Regions from separate parts of the Ectothiorhodospira sp. BSL-9 genome, predicted to be linked through region 4. Evidence: riboswitches for the same ligand, from Rfam matches in the RefSeq annotation. Region 4 holds a riboswitch; each other region holds the start of a gene.
What was found. A riboswitch is a leader RNA that binds a small molecule or an ion and turns the genes downstream of it on or off. The one in region 4 is predicted to bind cobalamin.

Region 1 (7,623 bases), 630 kb from region 4:
CCGAGACCATCCGCCTGGGCGGTGCCCAGCGCATCGCCCGATCCTGGCAGGCACCGTGCTGGCCAGTGAGTGCGTTCATGGAGTCCGGTTGAATCCACTCAGCGATAGCCCATGACGAACGGCAGTCCATCCTGATGGGCGATCCCCACATCCACCTGGTACACCGCGCGCAGGTGTTCAGGGGTGATGACCTCCTTGGGAGGGCCTGAGGTGACCACCTGTCCATCGTCCAGGAGCACGATCCGATCGGCCAGTTGCGTGGCGATGTTGATCTCGTGGAGCACCACCAGGATGCCCTGCTGCTGCATCCGTGCCCGCTCGCGCAGGATCTCCAGGGTGTCGCGCTTGTGCTTCATGTCCAGATGATTGGTGGGCTCATCCAGAAGCAGGTAGGGGGTGTCCCGCACCAGGGCCCGGGCAATGGCGGCCTTCTGGCGTTGCCCGCCGCTGAGTTCATCCAGGGGTTGGGTGGCCAGCGAGGTGAGTTCCATTCGCTCCAGAACCCGTTCCACCTTTTCCAGTGACGCTTGATCCGGATACCAGGGGCTATCCCGAAGCCCGAGCAACACACTCTCGAACACGGTCATGGGATAGACGATATCCGTGGCCTGCGGTACATAGGAGAGATGCCGGGCTGCCTGCCACCGGGGCATGCGCTGCAGGTCCTGGCCATTGAGGGTGATCTGTCCGCTGCGCGGTTTGAGCAGGCCCATGGCGCATTTGAGCAGGGTGGTCTTGCCCGAGCCATTGGGCCCGAGCAACGCGACCACCTCGCCGGGACGGACCTGGAGTCCTGCATTCTTCAGGGTGCGTATTCCGCGCCCATAACCGAACGAGACATCATCCACCCTCAGCATATCCAGCGGATTCATGCGCCACCTCCGGCACGACGGCGCAGGATCAGGTAGATGAACAACGGCGATCCCACGAAGGCGGTGACCACGCCCACCGGCAGCACCACCGGTGCAAAGGCATGCAAGGAGATGAGGTCCGCCACCACCAGCAGCAGTCCGCCCATCAGGGCCGTGGCCGGGAGCAGAAACCGGTGATCCGTGCCGATCATCAGGCGAGCCAGATGCGGGGCCACCAGGCCCAGAAAACCGATCCCCCCGGTAAAGGCCACCACCACAGCCACCAGCAGGGAGACCAGCAGCATCATGAGGATGCGCAGTCGCTCCACCGGCAGGCCCAGGCTCCTGGCCGTGTCATCTCCCAGCAGCAGACGGTTCAGATCCACCGCTCGCCACAAAAAGATCGGCAGCACCACAAGCAGCGTCACGGTGATCAGGGTGGCGCTTTCCCAGTTGGCCCGGCTGAGGCTGCCTACCGTCCAGAACATCACCTCGCGGGTGGCATAGGCGTCGGAGAAGTAGATCACCAGTGTGGTGCAGGCACCAAAGAAGTACATGAGCGCGATCCCGGCCAGGATCAGACTCATGGGGGTGGCCCCTTTCCACTGACCGATCAGCAGGATCAGCAGCGACACTCCGATGGCAAACAGAAAGGCATTGGCCACGATGCCCACCATGCCAAAGGCGGAAAACCCGAAAATGATCACCAGCGCCGCCCCCAGGGAGGCGCCGGAGGACAACCCCAGGGTGAAGGGCGAGGCCATGGGGTTACGCAGCAGGGTTTGCAGGATCACGCCGCCCAGCGCCAGCCCCATGCCGGCAGTGAGGGCGGTGATCAGGCGTGGCAGGCGGATGTTCCAGACGACGTTGTGGATATCCTGCGGCACCAGCTCCCCAGGAAAGGCCGGGGCCATCAGGGCCAGGACGGTCTGCACGACAGGGATGTCCATCGCTCCCAGGGTGAGACCATGGAGGCTGATGGCCACCAGAGCCAGGGCCAGGGCCGTCAGCAGCAGGCCACGGCGACGAGTCTGCTGCCGATAGGTGGCAATGGCATCAGGCAACCGGGCAGGGCCGGTTGCTTTGGGGGTGGGTTCCATGGGGCTCACAGATCCTTGAAGCCACTTTGCCGGGACAGGTGTTCATACAGTCCAGGTGTGCCATAAAACGTGTGCAGGATGTCCTCGCCCCGGGCCTGCACGTCCAGATCCTCAAGGGCGTCTGGATAGAGGATCTTGCCCATGCGGATCAGATCCACCAGCCCGGTGGCCAGATCCCAGCCCATGTAGGTGCCCTTGAAGCGGTGAACCTGACCATCACGGATGGCCGCCACGCCTTGAAGCCGGGCATCCTCCAGCACACTGTCCAACGCCACGTGGCTGGCCTGGGAGGGGGTGTGCAGAAAGATATGTTCCGGGTCCCACTGCAGGAGTTGTTCGGCCGATACTTCCCCATCGCGGCCGCGCCGTGTGGATGCCACGTGAGTGGCGCTCAGTTGTTCCAGCGGGTAATAAAAGGCCACGTTGCTGAACAGATTGGTGCGATGAGCCAGATAGACGCGGGGCGTGCCTTCGCCCTGGATGCGGGACTGTATCGACGACACTTCCTGGCGGTAACGGTCAAGCAGTGCCTGGGCACGGGCTTCCTGATCGAGAATCATGCCCATCAGACCATAGGCCCGCTCGATTTCATCCATGATCCTTTCGGGATCCCGTTCCCGGCCCAGGGTGCTTACTGCCACGACCGGCACGCCCAGCTGTCGTTGCAGTCGATCCGCATGATCTGCCATGGCCTGGGTGGAGTCGCCTCGGCTGAAGGCCCAGTAGAAGAACACATCGGGTGAGACGCTCACCACCTTTTCCAGGTTGATGTCGGATCCAGGCTGACCGCCCCCCAATTGGGGGATGTCATCCACATGGGCCACCGCCAGTGCCTCGATGGTCTTTTCCCGGGAAAACCGGGAGCCGAACATGTCGCCGGGAATGCCCACCAGCCGATCTGCGGCCTGCAGATGAACCACCATGCGATAGGCATCCACGTTCACCGTGGCGATCCGTTCCACCTGCTTGGGCACGCTGACCTGCCGGCCCAGCATGTCCTGGATTTCCTGCATGGGTGGGGCTGTTCCGGTATCCACGGCCTGGGAGTTGCCGGAGGAGGGCGCATCGCAGGCCGCGAGCATCATGAGTACGATGACCCCCGTCAGAATCACGACGAGGGCATCGAACCGGTTTGATCGGTGGGATGGGGAGGAGGCTGTCATGGAATGATTCCAGAGTTGAGTGATGAGCTGCCTGATGAGATGTGGCACGTCAGAATGTCCATGTGGCACTGAGCCGGATATCCCGGCCGGGCTCGTCCCGCACCAGTAGACGCCCATCCGCATCCGTATCGGCCAGTGAGGTCTGCTCGGCATAACGGGTGTCCAGGAGGTTGCGCACGACCAGGGAGAGGCTCAGGCGATCGTCCATCCCGGGCTGCCACTGGGCCTGAATGTCGTGCAGGCTGTAACCGTCCCGTTGGGGGGCATCGTCGGGTACCCGGGTGAGGTCATCCACCCAGGTGAACGTGTAGCCCAGGGTGAGGTTGTCCAGAGCCGCCCAGCGCTGATCCCAGATGAACCGGTCACCTCCGGTACCGCCCCGTCGGCGAGAGACAGACTGAGGATTGCCATCCTCATCCACGGTTTCGGCGCTGAAGAAGGAGAGCCGGGTATCGTGTCGGCCGATACCCCAACTGGCGCGGATCTCATAGCCACGGGTGCGCAGGGTGTCCTGGCGGTTTCTGATCGTGCCCACGAAAGGTGGCTCATGGCCGAACCGCCCACTGGCAAACGGGCTTCCCCAGGGATCATCCCGGTCGATGCTGTTGCGCAGGCGGGTGTCGAACACCGTGAAGTCCAGGGTCAGCCGGTCGCTCTCCAGCAGGGCATCCCGCGCGTCATAGCTCACACCGGCCTCACGTCGTCGGGATTTCTCTGCCTTGAAGGGCTTGCCATCGTTGAGGTTGGTGTCCTCATTGAGGTAGGCCATCCAGCCGATGGGTATGATCCCGGCGCCACTCACGGCCTCGCCATAGCCAGCAAAGGCGGTCCAGCCGCCGAAGATATCCACCTGTGCGCTGACGTTAGGGGAAATGGCATTGCCCGATAGCGTCTGCTGGTGGAACTCGGTGGAGAAGTCGTCGAAGCGTGCCCCCAGGGAGAGCGACCACCGCCCCTGGTGCATGCGATTCTGGATGAAGGCACCCAGGTTACGGGACTCGCTGGTGATGCTCGGACCTTCCGTACGACCTTCTTCCAGGTAGTAGTCCATGCCGAGGGTCAGACGGTGTTGGATGTCCGCGTGATCAAAACGGAAGGTGTTCCTTGCGTCGCCGCCGTATTCCCGCGTGCGGGTGCGGGTGCCGTCATCGAGTCTTTGCAGCTGATGATCGGTGTAATAGAGACGACCGATCCAGTCCAGCCACTGCTGGGGCGCATCATGGGTGTGTTGCAGGGTCCAGCGATGCTGTCGCAGACGTTGACCCACCGCGTCCTGGGCCTGGTCCTGACGAGGATCTCCGAAGTCGCTCCCCCGTGATCCATAGGGGTGGTCCCCGGTGAGCGTGTGACGCTGGGCGCCCAGTCGGATCTCGTGTCCCTGGGTGGGAAGGCGGCTGAGTCGGAACAGGTAGTCCCGATCCTGCCCACCGGAATGGGGCATGGTGTCTCCCCCGCCCACGCGGTAATCATCACGATTCACGGCCCGCAGATGAGCCAGGGCGCCCCATTGCTCGTTCAGCCGGGCCATGAGAGATGCAGAGCCGAGCAACGCATCATCCGCGCTGGCATGACCGCTTTTCACACGAACGCCCTGCTGTTGGCCAGGCAAGAGCAGATCCTGAGCGTCCTTGGTGGTGAATTCCACTCGCCCCCCCAGTGCCCCGGGACCCTGGTCGGCCGAGGGACGTGGGTCCACTTCCACCTGCTTGATGAGATCCGGGTCCAGACCGCTGAGGCTGCCGCGATGCTGATGGAGATTGCGGCCTTCCCGGGCGCCGTCGATGTTCACGTTGAGATTGCTGGCTTCCAGTCCACGCAGATACAGTCGCTGCGCGTTGCGACTGCCGCCGCCTACGTCCACTGAGGCCTCGGAGCGGAAAATGTCCGCCACATCCAGTGGCTGGTGCCTTTGGATGTCCTCGTCGGTGATTCGGCGATTGGAGTGATTTCGGGACTCGAGAACGATGGGGTCCAGTTCGACAACGGCCGATGCATGATGGCTGGTCTGGCCAGCAAAGGCTGGCGACACCAGGGTGCCGGATATCATGGCCAGAACAAGAGGGGTCGGTTTGTGCATTGAGGTTCCTTTCGCGCACCACCCCGTGCGCGGTGATCGGGTGGACAGACCACGGGGTGTCAACGCAGGAGGGCCGAACGAAAGGGACTCACCAACCGGAAGGGGAGCGGGTTATCCGTGACCGGCCCCGACCGCAGCGCCCCGCAGTGTTCGGGTCTGTTCAGGGCCGGTCTCCGGACTTGTGGCCTGGAGGGCGATGACGCCCTCCGGCAGATTGCCTTCCCACACGACCCGCCCGAGAAGGACGTGAGCCGCGCAGTGGCATGAGAGAATCTGCCGTTACCACCTACCGTTGCGGGGGCAGTGCCGGACTCGCCAGGCAGGGCTGGCTGAACCGGACTTCCCGTTTAACCTGCCAGACCGGGAGGGTCGGCAGGCACCCAGAACAACCGCGGAGACTATCAGGTTAATTCGGGCCGATTCAACTTGACGGTGGGTGCGAATTCTGCAGCCGGCTCCCGTGCAGCGTGTGTTTGTGCACAGGCGGGCCGGTGCCTAGTCGATTGCACGGTTTTCTGTCAAGGGGAAATCGCCCATGGGGAATGTTCTTAATAAGTCTATATAAATGAGCGAGTTAGCCTGGGGTGGCGATTTTTTGATCAATCTGACGGTAATGCCCGTCAGGCCAGGCTTTTCGAGGTTTGCCGACACGCTGTCCACAAAGATATCCACAGGATCTGTGGATGATGTCGTTGCGATCCGGGATGTACTGGGCCATCAGTCCCCCATTTCGGTCGCCGAGGGGGAAGCCAGTTCATCCGCATGCGCGCCATGGGCATCCAGCCCTTTCAGAAGATCCGCCTCTGAAAAGGGAAGATTGACCTTGCGGGCAGGTTTTTCGGCAGCCTCTATCACGATCTTGCCGGCTTTAACGTGAATGGTGACCGGGCTGGAGACATCCAGCCTGGCCTGCGCCAGAATCTTGCTGGAAAGCCGCACAGCGGCGCTGTTTCCCCAGCGTTTGATCTCACTTTGCATGGGAATCTCCAGGGCTGGGTGTATCTACTTAAGTAGATACTTAATTGCAGCTGGATGTAGTCGTCAACGCCGCTCAAGACGCTGGCAGAGCTGCTTGATCATGGGGTCGCGCCCATTCTAACCCTGAGTAGTCCGCGCCGCTTTCAAATCGCCGGGCGCATCAAGGATGTTGCGCTTGATGCGCCACATGACTTCAACGGTTTTCAGCTGTACGGCGATGAACGGGAGCATGACCAGAAGATGTGCCCAGCTGCCTGCCTGCAGTACACCGCTGTTGATGAGCCCCAGGTGAATGAAGAACATGCCGAAGACGAAGAACGCCACGCCAGGGCAGATCAGAGCGAAGGTGCCGGCATTGCCCTGGTTTCCTCGCGAATAGTCGCGGAAATAACCCAGGCGCTGCATCACGGCATAGCCGATCAGCCCGAAAAGGATCTGGGCGGAAAGAATGGCGGCGCTCAGGATCAGCAGTGAACTGTAGTTGACCGGCTGATCGAAGCCCTGTTGCAGGCCATAGGACAGCCGGATCCAGGTGATGCCCAGCAGGGTGAGGATGGGGATGATGATCCACAGACTGGGGCTGGCTGCCACATTGATGCCCTTGACCATCATGGCCTGGAAGCCGTGCACCAGTTTGATCACCGCCAACAGGATGGCCGCGGTGAAAAAGAACATGGAAAGCAGGAGAGCGATAATGGCCGTGGCCTGGGTCTGACTCATCATGGCCGGTGCCGCTAGGCCCACGGCGATCATGGCCAGGGCGAAGATGGCGATCATCGGCGCCAGGCTGTTATTGGATGAAAAATCCACGTTGCCCTCGGTGAGGGTGCGGGCAAAGTAGGTGGTCAGGATCTTCAGGGCATACACGCCCACCGCCAGGAAGGCCAGCAGCGCCAGCGGGAACAGGTATTCCACCACCGACCAGAGATTGGGCACGAACAGGGCGCCCAGCACGAACATCATGTTGATGGACATGGCCAGGGTAAGGGGGATGGCCATCAGGGAGATCTCGTTGTTGCCGCTGCGCAGCTGGGCGAATGCCGGCGTGCGGCGGAATTGGCGGTATTCGCGGATGTTCCAGATCAGCAGCCTGAAGTGCAGGGCAGCGAAGAGCACCACGGCCACCAGAACCAGCGCCAGCCCGACCGATGCGGGCGTGACCGGGCCGGTGAGGATGGGCCACAAGTGATTGAAGGTGGCCATGGAGGGTTGGGGGCGTTCCACCAGAAACATGGGGTACATGAAGAACGAAACGGCCAGACCGCCTGCCCCCAGGGCTGCCAGGAAGAAGAGGGGATGGTACGACTCATTGAGGTCGCGTTTGAGCATGGAGGGTTCCTTGGGTGTATGGGGTAATATCCGTATATTATAAATTGCTAATATATTACTGGCAAACCCGGACTCTTGTCCGGGTACGGCTGTGGATGGCTTAGCGACACTCCATGGGTACGAGC
Region 2 (7,623 bases), 640 kb from region 4:
CCGGACCAGGACATCCGGATCCAGGGTCACATCCGCTTCGGTACCCACCAGTGCCAGGATGGAGCCGGTGGGGAACATGTCACCGCGCCAGGCCACCACCTGGGGAAACACCTCCTGCATGGTGCGCCCTATGCTGCCCAGTTCCCGTTCGGTGAGCTGATAAAGCGGTAGCCATTGGACAAATAACCCACCATCGGCCAGGCGCTCTCGGGCCACCTCGTAATGCTCCCGGGTGTAGAGATTGCCCGTGCCCGCCTTCCAGGGCGTGAACAGGTCGCTGATGATGACATCGTAGCGGCGGTCGGTATGACGCAGGCAATGGTGGCCATCCTGGGCACGCACGGTGACCCGCTCGTCCTGGAAAAGCCCGTTGTTCCACGGAGAAAAATGGATCCTTGCCAGCTCCACCACCTCCGGCAGGAGTTCGCACACATCCACCCGATCCACCGGAAACATCAGGCTGGTGCCGGCGGTGATGCCTGTGCCCATGCCCAGGTAGAAGATGTTGCGCGGATCCGGGTGGGTCATCATGGGGATCAGGGTGCGGTTGCGTTCCGACTCCAGCGATGTGGTGCCGCCCAGGGTGTAGTAGTTGTTCACGCGCAATGCGCGATGTTCATCCCTTTGCACCACCGTGGCTGTGGCATGGCTGCCCTCCCGCACATCCAGAAGAGACTCCCCAGCGGCCTGGTCCAGGCGGGACACGCCAAGCCCCTGCGGATCCCAGGCCAGCAGGCCCAGGCAAATGGCCGTCAGCGGGGTGGCCCCGGCCAGGCGCCAGACGATGGGTGCGGAGCCCCTCCAGATCAGCCAGACGGCGAGAGCGGGATAGACGGCGGCAAAGACCAGCAGGCTGCCGGTCACGCCGATCCAGGGCAGGAGCACAAAGCCGGCCGCCAGCGAGCCGATGATGGCCCCCGAGGTGTTGGCCGCCACCAGTTGTCCGATGATCCGGCCCGGTTCAGGACGCGATGCCTCCACCACCCGCAACAGGTACGGCAGCACGGCCCCCAGGAGGATCCCGGGGAGCACCATGACTGCCATCGCGGTGGCCGAGACGGCCGTCAGATAGTCCCGCCAGCCAGCACCGGCTCCCACGTAGTTGAGCCCGTCGGTGGCGGCGTGAAAGGCCCAGGGTGAAGCCCCGATCACACCAGCGGACAGGAGCAACAGCACGGTGAGTACCCCATGGGGTGGCATGCGTTTCAGGCGTGCCAGGGCATTGGCCATCAGCGAGCCCAGGGTCAGCGCCACCAGGAAAGACACCAGGACGATGGCGTAGGTATAGACGGAGTTCTGCAACACCTGGGCGAACAACCGGGTCCAGAGTACCTCCACGCCCAGGGTGGCCAGGCCCGAGGCGAAGGCAATCACGCCCACCAGGCGCGGCGGCAGTGATGGCCAGCGGGAAACCGCCGCCGTGGCTGCGGTTTCTGCGGGGGAGGGCATGGAGGGCAGCTCGGTGCGGCTTTCGCGGGAGAGGATGCGGCGTGCCAGAACGATGGCAATGATTCCCACCGAGAGATCAATGCCAATGGCCAGCAGATAGGCACCGTGGAAACCCAGCAGCATGGGCAGGACGAAACCGGCGGCCAGCGCCCCCATGGCGGAGCCGAAGGTGTTCAGGGCATACAGCGCCGTTCCGGTGGTGGAGAGGCGGCCCACCACGCGCACCATGAACTGCCCCATCATGGGCAGGGTACCCCCCATCAAAAAGGCCGGCGGGAAGAGGATCAAAGTGGCCAGGCCTGCCTTGAGGGCCTGATCGGCCACGGGGTGATCTCCGGCCAGGGCGTACAGTGCCGGGTACAGGCTGTGATACAGGTCAGTAAGGAAGAAATGGCCCAGGGCGGTGAGGGCGACGGCCACCTCCAGTACCCCGAAAGTGGCCAGGGCGGACCTGACCCGGGGGGCCATACGCCCCCAGAACCACCCGCCGGCTGCCAGTCCGGCAAAGAACACCGCGATGGCCAGCGCCGCCGCCTGTGCGGTGCTGCCAAACAGCAAACCCAGTTCCCGAACCCACAGCACCTGATAGACCAGCGCGGCAAAGCCCGAAAGAAAAAACAGGGCAGCGATGGCCCAGCGAAGCGGTGTTGACACCATGGGGAGTATCCCGGTGAAGTGAATGATAATCAATCCTTTATGTTATTAGATAATGCCGTTCAGGTGAAGCCGAACACGGGGTGTGATTGGTTCACATCAGGCACTCGGATACACTCGAGATCACCATTGAGTGCTTCGGAACGCCTGCCGGAGGCCTTGCCAGGTCATTTTCTTACGGATCGGAGCCGGGGCATCGGATGAGCCACGCCAAACCCAACCTGCCTACAAAAACCTGCGCAGTCTGCGGCCGTCCGTTCGCCTGGCGGCGCAAGTGGGCCCGCGTCTGGCATGAGGTGCGCTATTGTTCCGAGCGCTGTCGTCGCCAACGGGGCTCGGTGGGGGCCGGGAGGGGGCCCACATGACCACGTTGCGCCTGGTGCTGGGTGATCAACTGAACGCCTCACACCCCTGGTTTCGCCAGCCAGATCCCGGTTGTGTTGTGGTGATGATGGAAATTCGCAGCGAGACCGATTACGTGGTCCACCACGCCCAAAAGGTGCTGGCCATCTTTGCGGCGATGCGGGGCTTTGCCGAGGCGCTGCGGGCTGCCGGTCACCGTGTTCACTACCTGCGTATCGGCGACCCTGACAACCAGCAGGATTTTGCCGCCAATCTTGTGCAGTTGGCCGCGCGTTACAAGGCGACCCGGTTCGAGCGCATGGAGGCGGATGAATGGCGCGTGGAACGGCTGCTTGATGAGGCCTCAGCCCGGCTCGACCTGCCAGCCACTGTGGTGGATTCGGCACATTTTCTGCGGGACCGGGATGACCTGGCTCAGGCTTTCAGCGAGCGGGTTCCGCGCCTGGAGTATTTCTATCGCGACATGCGTCGTCGCCATGGCCTGCTGCTCGACGACAACCACAAGCCGGTGGGCGGGCGCTGGAACTACGATGCGGATAACCGGGCCCGCTGGCCTGGAGAGCCGCCGGCTCCGGCCTGGCCGTGGGTGCCCACGGATGTCTCAGCGCTATGGGAAGAGATCGCCGCTGCCGGGGTACGCACCTTCGGGGAGCCCAACGCGCATGCGCTGCCCTGGCCGCTGTCCCGGGCGCAAGCCCGCGAGGGACTGGCGGTGTTCGTCAACCAGGTCCTGCCGCATTTTGGCCGCTTTCAGGACGCGATGAGCACTCAGGAGCCACTGCTGTTCCATTCGGGGCTGTCCTTTGCGCTGAATATCAAGATGCTGCATCCGCGGGAGGTGATTGATGCGGCGATTCAGGCCTTCGAGGCGGGTGAGGTGGACATCGCTGCCTGCGAGGGATTCGTGCGCCAGATACTGGGTTGGCGCGAATACGTCCGCGGCGTGTACTGGGGGCGCATGCCACACTACGCGCAGACCAACGCCCTGGATGCCCACCGGCCCTTGCCCCGCTGGTACTGGACCGGCGAGACCCAGATGGCCTGCCTGCGCCATGCCATCGGCCAGTCACTGCAACTGGCGTATGCGCACCACATCCAGCGCCTGATGATCACCGGCAATTTTGCCCTGCTGGCAGGATGTGACCCGGACACGGTGGACGCCTGGTACCTGGGGATCTACATCGATGCCTTCGAATGGGTGGAGATGCCCAATACCCGTGGCATGAGCCAGTATGCCGACGGTGGGCTGGTGGCGAGCAAGCCCTACGCCGCTTCGGCCAGCTATATCAAGCGCCAGTCCGACTACTGCAAGGGGTGCCGGTATGCCGCCACCCGCCGCCACGGCGCCGATGCCTGCCCGTTCAATTCGCTCTACTGGGATTTCATGCTCCGCCATGAGGCGGATTTTGCCGGCAACCCGCGCATGACCATGCCTTATCGCGCCTGGCAACGCATGGATGAAGCCGAGCGCAAGGCCACCCTGAAACACGCCCGCCATCTACTCGAACGACTGGATGATCTGTGATCACGTGTTCCCCCTCAATTTGAGCCCACGGCGGATGCCTGCTACATTTGTGCGGTTATCTTAAAACTTCCGCAGGTGACCCGCGGGCCTCGACGGCCCATCCATCGGGTTGAAACGGGAAGCCGGTGACATCGCTCAGGCGATCACTCCGGCGCTGCCCCCGCAACGGTAAGTGGTGAACGTGGAGAACCCAGGCCACTGTGAGACCCCGTCCCCAGGGCGGATCTCATGGGAAGGCAGCCCCCCATGTTGAAGGCCCACCACAAGCCCGGAGACCGGCCTGTTGAAGACCAGGTGCCGCGGGGTGCGGCGTGCCGGGTGGAGCCGCACCGCGCCTGACCTCTCCTCCGTGGCACGTACCGCCCTTGTGGCGCATCCATCCCATCGATGCGCGGGCGGCGCGCGAGCGAGCATTTTCATGACATCCAGATCAAGAATCCCTGCCACCATCGTCACCGGCTTTCTGGGCAGTGGCAAGACCACCCTGTTACGCCATCTCCTGGAGAATGCCCAGGGGCGGCGCATTGCCGTGATCGTCAACGAGTTTGGTGAGCTGGGCATGGATGGCGAGATCCTCAAGGGTTGCGGCATCGGCTGTGATGAGTCGGGAGAGGACGCCGGTACCCTTTATGAACTGGCCAACGGGTGCCTGTGCTGTACCGTGCAGGAGGCCTTCTATCCGGTGATGAAGGCCCTGATGGAACGGCGGGACGAGATCGATCACATCCTCATCGAGACCTCCGGGCTGGCGCTGCCCAAACCCCTGGTGCAGGCCTTCAACTGGCCGGAGATCAAGACCGGTTGCACCGTGGATGCCGTGGTTACCGTGGTGGACGTGCCCGCCACCGCCCAGGGACAGTTCGCCGCCAACCCCGAGGCAGTGGATCGGCAACGCCGCTCGGACCCGAATCTGGATCATGCCTCCACCCTTCATGAGCTCTTTGAAGATCAGTTGTCGGCGGCCGATATCGTCGTGCTGAGCAAGACCGATCGGGTGGACGTAGCGGCGGTGGAACGGGTGGTGGAACTGGTTCGCAGTGAGATCCCACCCCAGGTAAAGATCGTCTCCAGCGACCATGGCCGGGTGGATCCGGCGCTGATGATGGGCCTGGGCAGTGCATCGGAAGCGCATATCCACCTGCGTGCCGGGCATCACGACCACGCCCATGGGGACGGGGATCATCACCACGATCATGACCACGACCCGTTCGACTCTGTGGTGGTGAGGCTGCCGCAGGTGGATCGAGACAGGCTAATGGAACAATTGCAGCAACTGGTGCGGGATCATCGCATCTTCCGCGTGAAGGGTTTCGCGGCCTTGCCGGAGAAGCGCATGCGCCTTGTGGTGCACGGGGTGGGGAGTCGATTTGACAGCTATTTCGACCGCCCCTGGGGGGCTCAGGAGGACCGCAGTACCCGCCTGGTGCTGATCGGTCAGGATCTCTCGGCCGATGCCCTGGAGCAGGCCCTGCAACCGGCCGCCCTGACAGCGACTGCCTGATGCATCTGCTGGCGGCACAACCCGGCGGGTTCGTCGATGACGAGTCGGTGATCACGCGTCTGGATCAGACGCCTGCCGATATTGTCATCCTCAGTGCCGCGGACACCACCCTGGCCCTGCTGGCGGCCCAATGCCCGCAGGCCCGCGAGCCCGACAAAGGAGCAGGGGGCGCCTATCCTTCGGTCCGCCTGGCCAACCTGCTGCATCTGGGGCAACCCGCTTCGGTGGACCTGTACCTGGACGAAGTGCTGCAAAAGGCTCGCCTGATCATCATTGATCACCTGGGCGGCGAATCCTACTGGCCCTATGGCACGGAGCAGGTGTGGGCCCTGTGCCGACGCAAGGGCATCCCGCTGGTGATGTTTTCCGGGGATAACACCGAGGATGGCAATCTGCTCATGAAGAGCACGGTGGAGCCAGGCGTCTGCCGCACACTCTGGCGCTATCTGCGCGAGGGCGGGCCTGCCAACATTCGTGCCTTTTACGACTTTCTGGGCGCCACCTTCTTTGACCTGCCGCTGGAGCCGCCGCCGCCCCGACCGCTGCCCCCTATTGGCGTCTATCACCCTGAACAGGATGTGGGCACGGTATCGGCCTGGCAGGCGCGCTGGCATGCGGGGGCGCCGGTGGTGGCCATCCTGTTTTATCGCTCGCACCTGCAGGCGGGCAACACTGCCGTGTTCGATGCCCTGTGTCAGGCCCTGCTGAGCCGGGGCCTCAACCCCCTGCCCATGGCCCTGGTCTCCCTGAAGGACCCGCCCTGCCTGGAGATGGTGCGTCGCCTGTGCCGGGAGCAGGGCGTGGCGCTGATCATGAATGCCACCGCCTTCTCCCGGGCCCAGGGCGCGGACGGCGAACAGGCCCTGGCGGACGACCGGCCCGTGCTGCAGGTGATCCTCTCTGGAGGCAACGAAGACAACTGGCGGCAGGATGTGCATGGGTTGCAACCCCGGGACATCGCCATGCAGGTGGCCCTGCCGGAGATGGATGGCCATGTGATTTCCCGGGCGGTGAGCTTCAAGGGGCTGGAACGACGCTGCCCGCACACCCAGACCGATGTGGTGCACTATCAGCCCCATGCCGAGCGGATCGAGTTTGTGGCCACCCTGGCCGAGCGCTGGTGCCGGCTGCGCAGCACCGCCAATGGGGACAAGCGCCTGGCCCTGATCCTGGCCAACTACCCCACCCGTGAGGGCCGCCTGGGTAATGGCGTGGGGCTGGACACCCCCGCGTCGGTGATCGGTATCCTGCGGCGCCTGCAGGGCGAGGGCTATGGCGTGGAGGGTATCCCCGATGACGGCGATGCCCTGATGAGCCGCCTGTGCGAAGGCGTGACCAACGATCCGCAGCAGCTGGCCCAGCGTCCCGCCTGGCAAAGCCTGTCCATGGCCGACTACCAGCGTTATTTCGATGGGTTGCCCGAGTCCAGCCGCGAGGCGGTGCTGGCACGCTGGGGCAGGCCGGAACAGGACCCCATGGTGCGACAGCAGCGATTCATGATTGCCGGCATCCGCTGTGGCCGGGTGTTCGTGGGTATTCAGCCGGCCCGCGGTTATCACCTGGACATGATGGCCAACTATCACGATCCAGACCTGGTCCCCCCACATTACTACCTGGCCTTCTACGCCTGGCTGCGGCTGCAGTTTGGCTGTGATGCCATCATCCATGTGGGCAAGCACGGTAATCTGGAGTGGCTGCCGGGCAAGAGCGTGGCCTTGAGCGAACACTGCTGGCCGGATCTGATTTTTGGCGCCATGCCCCATCTCTACCCCTTCATCGTCAACGACCCGGGGGAGGGCACCCAGGCCAAGCGCCGCGCCCAGGCCGTGATCATCGATCACCTGATGCCGCCGCTCACGCGGGCCGAGAACTACGGGCCGACCCGCGATCTGGAGCGCCAGGTGGACGAATACTACGAGGCGCTGATGCTGGATCGCCGTCGCGCCGCGGTGCTCAGGAAAGGCATTCTGGACACCATCGTCGCCCAGGATCTGCATCGGGACCTGGGCCTGGATGCACCGGCCAGCGAAGAGGAAGAGCAGTGCCTGCTCAACCGCACCGATGCCTACCTGTGTGAGCTCAAGGAGAGCCAGATCCGCGATGGTCTGCACATCTTCGGAGAATCTCCCGA
Region 3 (7,623 bases), 410 kb from region 4:
CCACGGGATGACGCAGGAAGAAACCGATCACACCTCGGGAACGGGTCATGGATTACTCGCCCCCGACGCTGACGCGCAGCCCGTCCATGGCATTGGGCAGGCGGGTGACGATGATTCGGTCGCCGGTGGACAGTTCAGGGCTGGCCACCAGCACTCTTTCACGACCGGAGGCGTCGGTCCATTCGCCAATGCGCTCCACGCCGATACGGCGCATGCGGTCCTCCTCCAGGCGATAGATGCGGTCCAGGCCGTACAGGGCCTCGAAGGGCAGGGCGACCACGTCCGTTTGCGCCGGCAGTGAGAGGCGCACGGTCATGAAGCGGCCCATGGGGATTTCACCTGCGCCGGAGCCAACCCGGAAGATGCCTTCCACGCCTGCACCACCTGCGGGGCTCTCGCCGGCGAGTCGCACGAGGGTGAGGGAGACTTCCAGACCATCCACCAGACCCAAGGCTTCGGGCGCGTCGTGCGCCTCGAGCGCCGCCCGCACGCGCGGCATGTAGGTGGCGGGAATGCGGGCGCGCACCTCCAGGGCCTCCAGGTCATACAGTGCAACGAGGGCATCCCCCACGCGCACCCGGTCTCCCGGCGCTACCTGCACCTGGGAGATGCGTGCATCGAAGGGGGCGGTGATGCGGCTGCGCTCCAGATCCAGCCTGGCCTGTTCCAGCAATGACTCGGCGCGGCGTGCGCGGGCCTTGATTTGCTCCTGCTGGGCTTCGAAGTCCTCCACCGCCAGTCGACGGTTGGCCACGGCCAGGGCCTGTTGCTCCAGGGTGCGCTGGGCATCCTCCACAGCGGTGGGGGAACCCACGTTGCGTCGTTGCAGGTCCTCGGCGCGCTCCACGGAGCGTCGGGCCAGTGTCAGCAGGGTCTGTTCCCGCTCCAGGGCTTCCTGGTCCCGTGCATGACTGCGCTCCAGGGCGCGCAACTGGGCCTGCAGATCATCCAGGTCGGCCTGCCGCTGGTCCACCAGCAGGCTCAGTTCGCGTCTGTCCAGTTCCACCAGGGTGTCGCCGGCCTCAACCCGCCGCCCTTCCTCGGCGGGCACCTGGGCCACGTCGGCCTCCACGGCAGCCCGGAGGCTGGCGGCCCTTGGCGAGGTGACGTGGCCGTACAGGGTGAGTTGTGGCGAGAGGGTCTGCAGTTCGATTTCCTGCACGTCCACACGCCAGGCCCGCTCAGCCACCTCCCGGGGGGGCTGCTCCGGGCGGGTGATCATGAGCAGGATGAAGCCCAGGATACCCAGGGCAAGGAGGATGAGGGGCAGGAAGCGGCGAACCGGTTGGGGTAGATTCATTGCGGGTGAGGGAATCCTTGTTGGGCGTGCGACCGGATCCGGCGTGGCCGCTGTGAAGTTAGATTCATTCTACTAATGCAGGTGATCACTACGCCAATGAAAACATCAAATCCCTAGCGCCCCAGCGGCAGGAAGACCGGCATGCCATCCACTTCACCGACAGCCAGGGGCTGGCCGTACAACTTCTCCAGCGCCTTTGGCACCAGCATGTCCCGGGTGGTTCCCCAGCAGGCCTCACCGGTGGGGTACATGAGCAGCAGATGATCGCAGTAGCGGGCGGCCAGGTTGACGTCATGCATGGTGAGGATCGCCCCGCGCCCCTGGGTCACCATCCCGCGGACGATATCCAGTACCTCTACCTGGTGATGCAGGTCCAGGTGATTGGTGGGTTCATCCAGCAGAAACACCTGGGGGTCCTGAGTGAGCGCGGTGGCAATGGCCAGTCGCTGTCGCTCGCCGCCGGACAGCGTGGCGATGGGGCGTTCCTCCATGCCGGTGAGGTCAACCCGGGCCAGGGCCGCCTGTGCCGCGGCGTAGTCTTCTGCCGATTCCAGTTCCCAGGCGCGTAGATAGGGGTGACGGCCGATCAGGGCGGTTTCCAGCACCGAGGCGGGGAAACCATCCTGGCGATCCTGAAAGACCATTCCCAGATGCCGGGCGATCTGGCGCCGAGGCAGTTGATGAATGAATTTTCCATCGAGACGCAGGCTACCGCGCCGGGCCGGGCGCAGTCCGGCCAGGGTATGCAGCAGCGTGCTCTTGCCCACCCCGTTGGGGCCTAGCACACCCCAGCATTCTCCGGCGCGCACACCCAGGTTGAGAGGCGCGCTGTCGGGGCGACCGGGGATGTCGACGATGAGATCGACCAGTTCCAGCAGGGGAGGGGAGGATGATGGGGGGACGGATTCCATGGGCGTTACCTGCTTCGATGCAGCAAATACAGGAACACCGGCACCCCCAGCATTGCCGTGATCACCCCCACCGGCAACTGCTGTGGTGCGATGATCGTGCGCGCCAGGGTGTCCGCCAGGGTGAGCAGGATGCCCCCCGCCAGGGCCGAGGCCGGCAGGATGATGCGCTGGTCGTTGCCCAGCACCAGACGCAGCATATGAGGCACCACCAGGCCCACAAAGCCGATGCTGCCCGCCACCGTCACGGCGGTTGCGGTCACCAAGGCGGCAACAATGTAGATGGTCCACTCCAGTGGCCGCACCGCCACTCCCAGCGCTGCGGCCTGCATGGGCCCTCGGGCCAGCACGTTGAGGCTGCGCCCCAGGGGCATGGCGGCCAGCACCACCAGTACCAGCACGGTCCAGGCGGGCCAGATGCTGTGGGCGTGGGACAGGTCACCCATTAACCAGTACAGCATTCCAGGGAGTTCCTCCGTGGGGCTGACCGCCAGCATGAAACTGATGAAGGCTCCCCAGCCGGCTGCCACCACCACGCCGGTGAGCAGCAGGCGGGTGGGCGTCCAGCTACCGGTGCCATGGGCCAGGCCGAAGACGATCAGGGTGGAGATCATGGCGCCGATAAAGGCCGATCCGGAGACCACCACGGTGCCCAGGCCCGCCAGCATGGCCAGCAGGGCGCCCACCGCCGCCCCGCCCGACAGGCCCAGTACGTAGGGGTCGGCCAGTGGGTTGCGCAACAGCACCTGCATCAAGGCGCCGGCCACTGCCAGCAGTCCACCCGTGGCAAAGGCGGCCAGGGTACGGGGCAGGCGCAACTCCAGGATCAGGGTGCGATGCAGGGGCTCGCCGCCGCCGGTGAGTACCGCCAGGGTCTCGGCAGGGGTGAGCGGCACGCTGCCCACGGCCACGGCCGTCATCACGGCGGCCAGCGAGCCACCCAGCAGGATGGCCAGGATGAACGCCAGGCGCGTCACTCATCGCCCTCCGGGCGACGTTCGCGGGCGGTTTCCAGAAAATCGCAGATCATCCGGGTGCCTTCCAGGATGCGCGGCGTGGGGCGCTGGATCAGGGACGGGGGGATGAAAAAGAGATTATCCCGCTGCACGGCGGTCATGTCGGACCAGCGGCGCCAGTCTTCCACCCATTGTGGGTTGTCCTCGCCCATGCCGCCGCCGATGATGGTTTCGGGATTGGCGGCGAGGACGACCTCGCGATCCAGGCGCGGCACCTGGGTATCCAGGTGGCCGAAGATGTTCTCGCCGCCGCAGAGGCGGATGGCCTGGGAAATGAGGTGTTCATCGTTGAGGCTCATCAGGGGGCGATCCCATACCTGGTAGAAGACGCTCACAGGGGGCTGCTCGCCGTATCGCTCTTCAAGTTCGGCCAGGGTGTGGCGTACGTGGGTTCCCGCTTCTTGACCGCCACTGGCGTGACCCGTGAGGTGTCCCAGGCGTTCCAGGCCGGAGGCCAGTTGTTCGAAGGTTTGCGGGTTGCTGAAGTAGAGGGGATAGCCCAGGGCTTCCAGGCGTTCCAGTTGTGCCCGCACGTTGCCGCTCTCCCAGGCCACCACCAGGTCCGGTTGCAGGGCGAGGATGGATTCCAGGTCCAGTTGCTTGTAGCTGCCCACCCGGGGGATGTCTTCGGCGGCTTCGGGGTAATCGCTGTAGTTGACGGCCCCAACGATCTGGTCGCCGGCGCCCAGGGCAAACAGGTTTTCGGTGATGTGCGGGGCCAGGCTGATGATGCGTTTGGCAGGCGCCTCAAGGCGCACCTCACGGCCCTTGTCGTCGGTGACCGTCACGGGCTCTGCGCCAGCGTTCGTGGTTACTGAGGCGGTGACAAGGAGGACGCAAACGGCGGCGATATGTGCCCATTTGTCGTGAAATGGCGGGGTATGGCTTATGCGGTGAGGGTGTCTCATGGTGTTGGGGTCGGGCGCTTGAAAGGAGGGCATCATAACAGCGATGCGGGTGCTGGCCACCTGCATGATCCTCCGGGCCCATCGGTATCCAACCCTGCCAGCACCCACTTCCCGTGGGAGCGGCCCTTGGCCGCGAATGGGCGCGCCTCAGGCGCATGGATGTCCATCTGCCCTGACAGTAATCCCTGCGGCTCACATTGGAATATCCACAATCGTTTGCGTATGATACCGCCTCGCTTCAGGTGCCAGACGATTGACATCCGTCTGGTGAAACGGGAAGCCGGTATGTCTGCCAGATTCTGCAGACCAGTCCGGCGCTGCCCCCGCAACGGTAGGCGAGACGAGGGTTTCTGCATGTCACCGCAGCAACCCCGGCAAGGCGTGAAGCCACTGCGCGCAAGCGTGGGAAGGTGCCTTGACCCGGTCAAAGATGACCCGTCCGCGAGCCCGGAGACCGGCCTGATGCGTTTACGCGGCATTGCGGAGGGCTTTGCGCGGCTCGTCTTCTCGGGTCTCATTCCGGTGGATCTGGCTTTCCGGTGCGCCACGCACCGATGGGCCTGATCGATCCGCTGCTCTCCTCGTGCCGCATCCTGGCCCATGACAGGTGCGCGGGCGGCGCACCGGAGAGTACACACACATGCAAACCCGATCCTTCCTGCCGGCAGCCGTTCTGCTGGCCATCCCTTCCCTTGTCAGCGCCCAGGAACAGGTGGCCCAACTGGACCCCATCCTGGTCACCCCCACCCGCACAGCCCAAACCACCGACCAGACCCTGGCCTCCGTCACCGTGATCGACCGCGAGGAGATCGAGCGGCTGCAGCCGAAGGAGTTTGCCGATCTGCTGAAAGGAAGGGCTGGTATCGGATTGAGCCAGAATGGACCTTTTGGAAAAAACACTAGTCTGTTTATGCGTGGCACTGAATCTGATCACACTCTGTTGCTTGTAGACGGAGTCCGGCTGGGTTCGGCAACCACTGGACAGGCTGCTTGGCAATTTCTCTCCCCTTCAGAAATTGAACGCATTGAGATTGTGAGGGGCCCCCGAACCAGTTTGTATGGAGCTGATGCGATTGGTGGTGTTATCCAGATCTTCACGCGTGATGGCCAAGGTCCGGCACGGGTGCGAGCGCGGTTAGGTGTAGGATCTTTTGGTAGCGCGGAACTGGGATTTGGCGTCGGTGGCTCAAATGAAACCACTCGTTACGATCTTTCCGCTGGTTACTTTCAGACCGACGGGATCAATGTGCGGGACGATATCGGTAATAGCGATCGAGATGGTTATGATAATTTTACAATTTCAGGGAGTGTGATACATCAATTAACCGATGATACCGAGGTCTTTGCGAGACTCTTACATTCCCAAGGCGAAACAGATTATGATCGGGGCTCTCCTGCTAGAGACTGGTCTGAATTCGCTCAGTATGTTTCTCAGGTGGGGATGCGTAGCCAAGTAAATGAAGCTTGGTTTACCCAGTTTAGTGTGGGCTATAGCCGAGATGATGGAAAGAACTATGAAGATGGGCTTTTTTCATCCCGCTTCGATACTGAGCGCTATCAATTGGGCTGGCAGAATGATCTGGCGCTCGGTACATCCTTGCTGACCCTGGGGATTGATTTCCTTCAAGATCGGGTTACTGGAACCGGAGATTTCGACAGAAGCAGCCGAGATAATTGGGGTGGATATATACAAATGCAAACGGATCTGGGTAGGCATTCTGTGTCCGGAAGTTTGCGTCTTGACGATAACGAAGCGTTCGATTCTGAGACTACGGGACAGATCGCTTGGGGTTATCAGTTCACTGAGGAGGTGCGCTCTTGGGTCAGCTTTGGGACCGCCTTCAAGGCTCCAACATTCAACGAGTTGTATTTTCCGTTTACGGTATATCAAGGTGGTTTCAGTTATTCCGGCAATTCAGAGCTTGAGCCAGAGAAGTCAGAAACCTACGAAGTTGGTCTTCGGTATGATGCGGGGCCACGCTTCTTGTCCGCGACCTTGTTTGAGAGTCAAATCGATAATTTGATTATCAACACGGGTTTTGACCCCATGCGTCCAGAGAATGTCCGAGAAGCCCGGATTCGGGGCTTGGAGTTGGAGGGTGGTTTGCGTCAAGGAGGCTGGATGGCGAGTGCCGCCTACACTCATTTGCAGCCCGAGGATCGGGACAGCGGCACCCAGTTACAACGCCGTTCTCGTAATACGCTCCGTTTAGATGTTGATCGTGAATTATCAGTCTTTACTGTAGGCGGTACGCTGTTGGTTGAAGGTGGCCGCTACGATCAGCAAGGTGAGCAGAATCGCGTAGGTGGTTATGAGGTACTGGGTCTCCGGGCATCTTATGCCATGACTGAAGAATGGACCTTGCGTGCAAAGGTGGATAATGTCTTTGACCGGGAGTACGAAGTAGTTCGCGACTACAACCAACCCGGCCGCGCCTTCTTCGTCACGTTAAACTACCAGCAACAGTGACCTCCGCCGCCCCTCATCCCCGGCCCTTCTCCCCCGAGGGGAGAAGGGAGTTGGTGGAGTTTCCCCTCAAGGGGTTGGGGTGAGGGTGACGATGTGAATCCACGAGGCCGACCATGACCACTCACCATTGCCCAGCCCTGCTCATCACCGCCACCGCCTCCGGTCAGGGCAAGACCACGGTGACGGCGGCGCTGGCGCGCTACCATCGCAACCAGGGGCGGCGGGTGCGGGTGTTCAAGGCGGGGCCGGACTTTCTCGACCCGATGATCCATCAGCAGGCCAGCGGGCACCCCGTGCACACCCTGGACATGTGGATGACCGGGGAGGAGGATGCCCGGCAACGTCTGTATGAGGCGGCGGGCGAGTCGGATCTGATCCTGGTGGAGGGGGTGATGGGCCTGTTCGATGGGCGACCTTCCAGCGCCGACATCGCCGCCCGGTTCGGCATTCCGGTGATGCCGGCCATCAATGGGGCTGCCATGGCCCAGACCTTCGGCGCCCTGGCCCATGGTCTGTCCACCTTTCGCGCCGATGTGCCCTTTGCCGGCGTGCTGGCCAATCGCGTCAGCGGGGAGCGGCATTACGGCATGCTCATGGAGCGACTTCCCTCGAATCTCACCGCCTTTGGCTATCTGCCCAAGTCCGCCGATGCGGCCCTGCCCAGTCGGCATCTGGGCCTGGTGCAGGCCGAGGAGATCGCCGACCTGGATCAGCGACTGGAAGCCGCGGCAGCGCAGCTGGTGTGGAAGCCGGATGGCCTGCCGCCGCCGGTGGCCTTTGAGCCTGGTTCGGCCACCCCGCCGCCCCGGTCTCTGGAGGGACGACGCATTGCCATCGCCCGGGATCAGGCCTTTGCCTTCATCTACCCCGCCAATCTGGAGTTGCTGGAGCAGATGGGAGCCAGTCTGCAGTTCTTCTCCCCCGTGGCCGGGGAGAGGTTGCCCAAGGCGGATGCGGTGTACCTGCCCGGGGGTTACCCGGAGCTGCACATGGAGGCCCTGGCGGCCAATGTGGGGCTGAA
Region 4 (7,623 bases):
GGCCGCCCGCTGGAACGCGGGGGTATGCTGGAAGATCATGCGGGCATCGTTATAAGTGCTTTCAGTGATCCGCATCAGGATGCGCTGGATCACCCCCGAGCGAGACACCAGGTCCGCCGCATCTTCGGCCGCATCTCCACTGCGCTGTGGCGCAGCCGCCTGAACCTCATCCTTGCGCTCCTGCAGCTTGGCCATTCTGTCATTGAAGGCGGTTTCGAAGGCTGCCGGACTCACCACCGATGGATAATCCAAGGGAGTATCCAGGCGACTGGCGCGAGAAGCCTGCATTACCAGGATGGCCGGTTCTTCGTCATCCTCATCCATCAACTCCGTACGGATGCGGAAACGGTCTTCCCTGAAGCCATGTCCCAGGCCAGGAAGATAATCATGCTCGCCCTGCTGCATGGGGAACACATCCACCAGAACCGGTGGACCCTCGTCATCGTCCCCTTCCTGAAGAAAAAAAGCGCGATATTCAGGGGCCTCCGCCGGGCCTACTGCATACACCAGGAAAACCAGGGGCATACCCGGCAACGCGTCGAGTATGGAATTCCCCTCCACCCCCGCATAACCAACCCATACCCCCTCGTAAGGGGCCGGTGGCGCCACCGCATCCAGCATGGCATCGATGGCCGCCTGGTGCCGTTGTGCCGCCGCCTCCTTGGCCTGAACCGGGTCCGGCGCGTCCCCCAGTGCCTGGATGGCCCCTGCCAGCTCGTCGGCCCGCTGTTGCAGGGCAGCCATGTAATCCTGCTGCATCAAGGCTCGGTTGAGTGCTGCCCGGGTATGAGATTCGCTGTCGTACTCGGCGGCAAACACGGCCTCCTCCCAGGCCTCATCAAAGGCCTCAGCTGCCTTGTCCAGTGCCTCACGCACATTGATGAACTCCGACAGCAACGGCGTCATCTGCCGAAAGTGTTCGATGATGGACCCATCGGGAAAATCGAAATAGGGCCCCCAATAAGCGGCAAAACGTTCCTCTTCCTCAGGTGAAAGGGGCCCCATCAACACCCGAGTCGCCTCCATGGCGGTGGTGATCATGCCGGTGTACTGAGCCTCACTCATCTGCTCCACGGGAAATTCCGGCGGCATGGGCATTGGGGGCAGCGGCCTGAACGCTGGTGGCAAGATCGCGTCAGCAACATCCACGGCATCCTCTTCCAGCAGACCGCGCATCTCAAAGAGCAATTCATCCAGCGCGACCCTCACCGCCGGTTCCAGATCCCGTGCTGAGCCCTGACGGATCTCGCGCAGCTCCACCAGCGTCAGCCCCAGCAGATCCACCCCCCCTTCCCGCAGGACCCCCAAGGCCGCCACGGATGAACGGGGAATGATCTCGAAGGCCAGCAGGGCACGCAGGGTGAGCCTTTCAGGGTCACGCAATTCCGCGGGCAAGCCGGCCCATGGGTCCATGGGAACCGTGTCGTCACCCTGAACCGACACCGGCACGCCTGAGACAGCCAGGGCAACCCCCAGCCACAGGACGCGACGCGCAAACCGGCCGCCACCTGGACGACGAAAACCGCTCGCTCCGCTCATGTCGACCCCTGCTTGATCAGGTATCAGTTACAGCTGCCCCGACGGGGCAAGTTGGTGCGCCAGTTGCCTGGAGAGGGAGATTGGGACTGGCTGCAGAAGCGGCTCACGATCTCGTCATAGGAGCGGGGGCCGTTGATTTCGCTGGCATTGCGGTTCTGGAGGATACCGCGCCCGGTGAGGGCCGCCGTGTCGCAGGCCACGTGGTAATCGCCATTGGGGAGTTTGCCCCAGTAACAACGATTGGAATCCAGGGCATGAGCCGGTGAGGCCATCAGAAAGCCAGCGCCGAAAAAGATCAGGCTCAGAAGATATCGAGACATGAGAATCACCTGTAAGGTCTTGGTATGGAACACGCTCGGGTTCTACCCGAACCACGTACCCAGATTTGTGCAGGACCCAGCAGATGACAAGTCGACCAGTTGTCGACCAAGGGACAACCGGAGCCATCAAGGCGCCGGTTCAACGCGCCAGCGCGACCAGACCGGTTGCCCCCTCACCTCCAGGCCCAGATCCCGCAACCAGTCGGCCACCATCCCATTGGAATTGGAGTTCAGGCTGTAATCCCGGGGGTGCTCCACGAATTCCAGGTCGAATCGGGCGTTGTAGAGGCGGGTGGACAGTTGCTCTTCGTACACTGCGTCCAGTGCTTGTTGCAGGGAGCGTGCCTCGCCGGAAGCCACCTCCAGGGGGATGACCTCGGCAATGCCCACGCGCACTCGGGAGCGCACCGTTGTCTCATCCGGCGGGCCTTCAAGCACACGACGCCCCAGAGTGGCCTGGGTAGGCCACATCAGTGCCCTGAATCCGCTCTTCCAGCCCATCTCGGCCTCGGCATAGTAGGACCAGTCGCCGTAGGAATATCGGGTCATGGTGGAGTCGTCGGGCCCCGGCAGGACCAGACTGGAGTGACGCCCATGGTCCAGGAGCAGCACCGTGACCGGGTCCTCGGGCGGTGAATCCGGCTTGACGATGGTGGCGCCGCAGCCGGTGAGCAGGGCCAACATCAGGCACAGACTCATCACCCGTCCCGCGAGTGCCCAACCTCGCTGCCCGGCGTTCCACGGCTCACGGTTCATGCCTGCCCACATCGGCTCCCTACCCCCGTCATGAAACATGGCAACCAGCCTGCACCAGCCCCACCCCCGTGGCAACGCAACGGGTCTGCGCCAGAGAAGCCTCCAAACCCCCACTATCCACAGAACCTGTGGATAACATTGTGGACAGACTGTACGAAACCGTCGTGAATGCCCGTGCTGTGGTCCTTGTGTTCAAGTTGTACGAAAATTGGCCACTAGATTTAAATCAATTATTTTCAAAGAGTTAGAATTAGAGGAAATAACAGGCCGGAAATCTTGACAACCCCTGCGGGGATACGATAGGCGCGTGCTGCCGTGTGCATAACCACTGTGTTAGGAGCGTCTGAGTGGTGCAAAAAACCCTGGACACAGTGCCGCCCGCACCCCCTCATCCCCAGCCCTTCTCCCCCTCAGGGGAGAAGGGGGCAACATTGTCCTTGAGTATGTCTCATCCATAAGGGAGTCAGGCTACCACGTGAGGCGCGATGGGCAACCCAACCTCTGTCCATTCATCCAGCTTTGATGATAACATTCTGAATGAATGCGATTTTTAATAACAACAAACACTAAATGGCCAATTTCGCAACGCATGTAAGTGTCGCCGGGATGTTCGCGACGGGGCTGGCCGGCGCCACCCTGGCCACAGGGCGGCTGGATGGCTGGGAATCCCTGGGATTGATGCTCTTCCTGGTGGCCGGCACCCTTCTGCCCGACATCGACGTGGATGGCGGGCGGCCCCAGCGAGCCCTGTTCGGGGCGCTCTCGCTGGTGGCTGCCACCGCAGTGGTCGCAATACTGCCCGCTTCCTACAACCACCGGGTGGACTGGCTTCCCCAGATCGAGCCCATTGGATGCGAGATCTTCGCCCTGGCCCTGCTGGCCTGGTTTGTGGTGCGTTATCCCCTGGCCATGCTTTTCCAGCGTCTCAGCCGACACCGCGGACTGTGCCACAGCCTCGTGGTCGGCCTGTGCTGGAGCCTGGGGTGGGTTTACGTGGGGCTGCAGTGCCTGACGGCGGACGTACTGGTGATCTGGCTTCAGGGCGTCGCCATCTTCCTGGGGTTCCTGATCCACCTGGTACTGGACGAGCTGTACAGTGTCGACATCAACAATGCCCGCATCCGGCGCTCCTTCGGCTCAGCCCTCAAGGTCCTGCAGCCGGATTTCCCACTGGGCTCCATTGCCGCTTGCATCCTCCTGGGGGTACTGATCTGGCTGCTGCCCTATCCCGAGGAATTGCTGCAATGGCTGGTTGCGCTTTGAGGCTCCTGCTCCATTGGGGCAAACACCCACTTGCCAGCACATACAAAGATCAGAGCGCCACCATTTAACCCCAGAATTTCACCCCGGAATGTATCCAGTTCAGAAACGTGACCTCCCGTAGTCCGAATTCACTATCGGCTGCGGGCGCAAATCCAAAGCCGACCGGATCCAGAAACTCGTTGGAGCGATTCAGCTTGAACCGGCTCTCGTAGATCTGATAGCGAATTTCCAGGGCATCGGTGACCAGCCAATCGGCGGTCGCTGCCAGATCCCGGCGGCCACTGTCTTCGCTGCGGCGGGCGGGGAAACTGCCGGCCTTGACGGTTTCACCACTTTCCTCGAGTCCGGTAGAGACGGGAGGCGTATCGTGCAGGAACCGTGTCTGCCGCTCCTCCTGCATCCATCCCCCTTCAATCTCAACCTGCAGATTGTCCGTCAACCAGTGGTTGACCCCAGCCCGAAGGTTATAGACGTCTGCCTGTTCCCGATGGTCCTGATCAAAGTTGTAGGCTGCCACATCAACGGGCGGCCGGGTGTCCACGTTTCCTGTGGCCCGCTTATGGTAGGCATACCGTTCCATGACGTCGGCAAACAGGCGCACTCGGGTATCCCGCGTACCGCCCCCCAGATACAACGTACCGTGGCGACGCTGACCACCCTCAGCATGGGTGGGTACTCCGACCTGGGCCTCCATGCCGCCCTCAAACCCGGACTCGGGGCGTCGGGTAATGATATTGATCACACCGGCAAGGGCATCGGCACCGTACACCACGCTGGCCGGTCCTTTGACGATCTCGATCCGCTCAATGTGACTGACCGGCAGGCGGTTCAACTCCCCGCCACGACCAGACGTGCCGGCAACACGGCGACCGTCGATGATGACTTGCGTACTGGCCGGCGTGCGTTCGACCCTACGCTCAGTGCGGGTGGCAGCCGTCACGGTCATCTTGGGAAGGGTATATGCGGAATCCTCGGCAGATGCGGTGGAGCCGACAGCAAGCAAGGACAAGGTCGTGGCGCTACTCATCAGCGCCATCATCAGGGCTCGATCACTCATTAAAGCTGACTCCTTGGCGCGCACGACCCCGTGCGCGCAGGGAAGGTCCATGGGCCGCGGGGAGTCAGCAAGGGGGGAGTATCAGGCAGGACACAACCACACAACGGCGGCGCGCACTTAGCACCCACACCGGCTTGCCGCGCCCCGCGGTACTCGGGTACGCCATAGGCCGGTATCCGGGCTTGTGGGTCTGAGGCATCGATGCCTCAAGGTCGCAGTCCGCCTTCCCACGAAGCCCGCCCTTGAAGGACGAGAACTTCGCAGTGGCTCATCGGGTCTGCAACAACCCACCTACCGTTGCGGGGGCAGCGCCGGCTTGATCATCGTCGGACGATTGAACCGGTCTTCCCGTTTAACCCACCGGGGGAGACGATCCCAGCAGGCACCTGTAGCGAGGCGAAGGATGGCACGAATGGAAAGGAGACCTATTTGCCAAAAATCAATCAACTGGACTCGCGCAACTGATGCAGTTGATCTCTCGCAATGCCGATGAAGTCCCGCAGATAGCTCAGTTCCAGGTCTGCACGACGCAAGCCCACCCGCAAGACACTCCAGAGACCTTTTGGTCCCAGCGGTCGATCGATCACACCTGACCCGCTGGAGAGTCTCGGGGCCTGGGAATGTCCCGTGAACTCCCTCAGGGCCCAATCGGGCAGGCTGGCCACACCCCGCCGACTGGCCACCAGTTGCACAAGCATGGCGGTCAGTTCCGTTGTGCGCCTGGGCAGATCCAGGCCAGCAGGCCATAGAAAACGATGGCAAATGTCCAGTCGCTCCGGCTCCACCGGATAGGTGATCAAAGTCTCCCCGGACAAATCCTCAGGTTTGATGAACGGCGCGTCCGCCAAAGGATGTCCGCAGGGGACGATCAATCGATTTTCGTACTCGAACAGCGCCAGATACTCGATAGCCGGATCCTCCACAGGATCAGCACTCACCACCGCATCAATCTCACCTTCCCGAAGAGCCTGAATGGGGGCGAAACCGTGGCTCAGGGTCAGATCCAGTTCCACTTCCGGCCAGTGTTCCCGAAAGGCCGCCAGGGTAGGCATCAACCACTGAAAGCAGCTATGGCATTCCAGGGCCAGGAATAGCCGGCCACCATGCCCCTGCCGCATGCGCGCCAGATCCCGCTCCACCGCCGCCAGTTCGGGCAGGATCTGCTCCGCCGCCCTCATCAAGCGCTGCCCGGCGGCTGTCAGCCGCACGGGTCGGGACTTGCGCACGAACAACGTCATCCCGAGATGCTCCTCCAGTTGGCGGAACTGATGAGACAGGGCGGACTGGGTCACGCATAAGGTCTGCGCAGCCACGGTGATGCTGCCGGTGCGCTGCACTTCCTTGAGCGCGCGCAGGTGACGAATATCCAGCATGATGATCTCCACATGAACATAATTCATGATGATGCCAAATTTAACTCGTTTGATTCATCCAGATGGTCGCCCCAAACTCTTTGGCATCGATTCAATCCAAGGAGCCCGTCATGTCATCCGTTCAAACCCATGTCCTGGGATTTCCCCGCATCGGTGCCCGCCGCGAGTTGAAACACGCCCTGGAGTCCTACTGGCGTGGGGACATTCCTCGCGAAGAACTGCTCGATACGGGGCGGGCGTTGCGGCAACGTCACTGGCAATGGCAGGCCCAGGCGGGGATGGACCGGGTAACGGTGGGCGACTTCAGCTTCTATGACCATGTGCTCGACATGGCGCAGACCCTTGGGGTACTGCCCTCAAGATTTCAGAACGCCGCCACACAGCATCGCCTCGATCAAGGCTTCTATATGGCCCGTGGGCGATCCAGTGATCCCACTCTGCCGGATGTCCCTGCCCTGGAAATGACCAAATGGTTCGATACCAATTATCACTATCTGGTACCGGAACTGACGTCGGACCAATCGTTCTTCTGCCAACCCCATACGCTGGTCGAGGAGATTCGCGAAGCGCAGGCGTTGGGCCTTGAGCCCAAACCGGTAATCCTCGGACCCTTAAGTTTCCTCTACCTTTCACGAGTCAAGGGCCAGGGGGATCGGCTGGACCTTCTCAACAAGCTGATTCCGATCTATCAGGAATTACTCGAACACATCGCCACCCAGGGCGTCACCTGGGTGCAGGTGGATGAACCCATCCTGGCCCTTGATCTTACTTGTGCCTGGCAGAGGGCCTTCGAAACGGCTTACCAAGCGCTCAAGGGCGGAGGCCCACGCATTCTCCTGGCCAGCTATTTCGGTTCGCTGGGTCAGCACCTCCCCTGGGTACTGCAACTGCCTGTAGCGGGACTGCACGTGGATGCGGTTCGGGGGGCAGGAGAACTCGATCCGGTTGTCGCCGGATTACCGCTGGACAAGGTGCTGTCGGTCGGCATCGTGGACGGTCGTAACGTATGGGCCAATAACCTGGAAACCAGCCTGGGACGCCTGGCACCTGTGTCCGAAGAACTCGGACAACGACTTTGGGTGTCCTCCTCCTGTTCGCTGCTGCATGTGCCGCTGGATCTGGACCTAGAAAGCGAGCTGGATGGCGAGATCCAAGGCTGGCTGGCCTTCGCAAAACAGAAGCTGCAGGAGATTCAATGGCTGCGTTTGGGGCTGGTGGAAGGCAGGGAGGCAGTGGTCGGCCCGCTCGCCAGGCGTCGTGCTGCCCTGGAGGCGCGCTGGCGCTCCACTCGGGTTCATCACTCAGAGGTGCGGGA

Region 1: another riboswitch for cobalamin. It lies ahead of ECTOBSL9_RS11835 (TonB-dependent receptor domain-containing protein); the one in region 4 lies ahead of ECTOBSL9_RS17765 (TonB-dependent siderophore receptor).
Region 2: another riboswitch for cobalamin. It lies ahead of cobW (cobalamin biosynthesis protein CobW); the one in region 4 lies ahead of ECTOBSL9_RS17765 (TonB-dependent siderophore receptor).
Region 3: another riboswitch for cobalamin. It lies ahead of ECTOBSL9_RS00195 (TonB-dependent receptor domain-containing protein); the one in region 4 lies ahead of ECTOBSL9_RS17765 (TonB-dependent siderophore receptor).

Annotation. Positions count from the first base shown of each region.
Region 1 covers NZ_CP011994.1:2,549,462-2,557,084, forward strand. The annotation lists gene ECTOBSL9_RS11815 (VWA domain-containing protein) at 1-92, shown strand, start outside; gene ECTOBSL9_RS11820 (ABC transporter ATP-binding protein) at 99-872, opposite strand; gene ECTOBSL9_RS11825 (iron ABC transporter permease) at 869-1,951, opposite strand; gene ECTOBSL9_RS11830 (ABC transporter substrate-binding protein) at 1,957-3,114, opposite strand; gene ECTOBSL9_RS11835 (TonB-dependent receptor domain-containing protein) at 3,164-5,191, opposite strand; cobalamin riboswitch at 5,338-5,590, opposite strand; gene ECTOBSL9_RS11840 (MazF family transcriptional regulator) at 5,909-6,169, opposite strand; gene ECTOBSL9_RS11845 (hypothetical protein) at 6,287-7,498, opposite strand; gene ECTOBSL9_RS11850 (hypothetical protein) at 7,599-7,623, opposite strand, start outside.
Region 2 covers NZ_CP011994.1:2,538,501-2,546,123, forward strand. The annotation lists gene ECTOBSL9_RS11790 (fused MFS/spermidine synthase) at 1-2,106, opposite strand, end outside; gene ECTOBSL9_RS16645 (DUF2256 domain-containing protein) at 2,304-2,468, shown strand; gene ECTOBSL9_RS11795 (cryptochrome/photolyase family protein) at 2,465-3,991, shown strand; cobalamin riboswitch at 4,048-4,290, shown strand; gene cobW (cobalamin biosynthesis protein CobW) at 4,410-5,492, shown strand; gene cobN (cobaltochelatase subunit CobN) at 5,492-7,623, shown strand, end outside.
Region 3 covers NZ_CP011994.1:36,394-44,016, reverse strand. The annotation lists gene ECTOBSL9_RS00220 (efflux RND transporter permease subunit) at 1-49, opposite strand, end outside; gene ECTOBSL9_RS00215 (efflux RND transporter periplasmic adaptor subunit) at 53-1,300, opposite strand; gene ECTOBSL9_RS00210 (ABC transporter ATP-binding protein) at 1,414-2,211, opposite strand; gene ECTOBSL9_RS00205 (iron ABC transporter permease) at 2,217-3,185, opposite strand; gene ECTOBSL9_RS00200 (cobalamin-binding protein) at 3,182-4,132, opposite strand; cobalamin riboswitch at 4,356-4,610, shown strand; gene ECTOBSL9_RS00195 (TonB-dependent receptor domain-containing protein) at 4,773-6,602, shown strand; partial or broken gene ECTOBSL9_RS00190 (cobyrinate a,c-diamide synthase) at 6,716-7,623, shown strand, end outside.
Region 4 covers NZ_CP011994.1:3,176,069-3,183,691, forward strand. The annotation lists gene ECTOBSL9_RS14580 (hypothetical protein) at 1-1,539, opposite strand, end outside; gene ECTOBSL9_RS14585 (hypothetical protein) at 1,563-1,859, opposite strand; gene ECTOBSL9_RS14590 (DUF2459 domain-containing protein) at 1,986-2,615, opposite strand; gene ECTOBSL9_RS14595 (metal-dependent hydrolase) at 3,222-3,878, shown strand; gene ECTOBSL9_RS17765 (TonB-dependent siderophore receptor) at 3,943-4,935, opposite strand; cobalamin riboswitch at 5,085-5,340, opposite strand; gene ECTOBSL9_RS14605 (LysR family transcriptional regulator) at 5,379-6,308, opposite strand; gene metE (5-methyltetrahydropteroyltriglutamate--homocysteine S-methyltransferase) at 6,419-7,623, shown strand, end outside.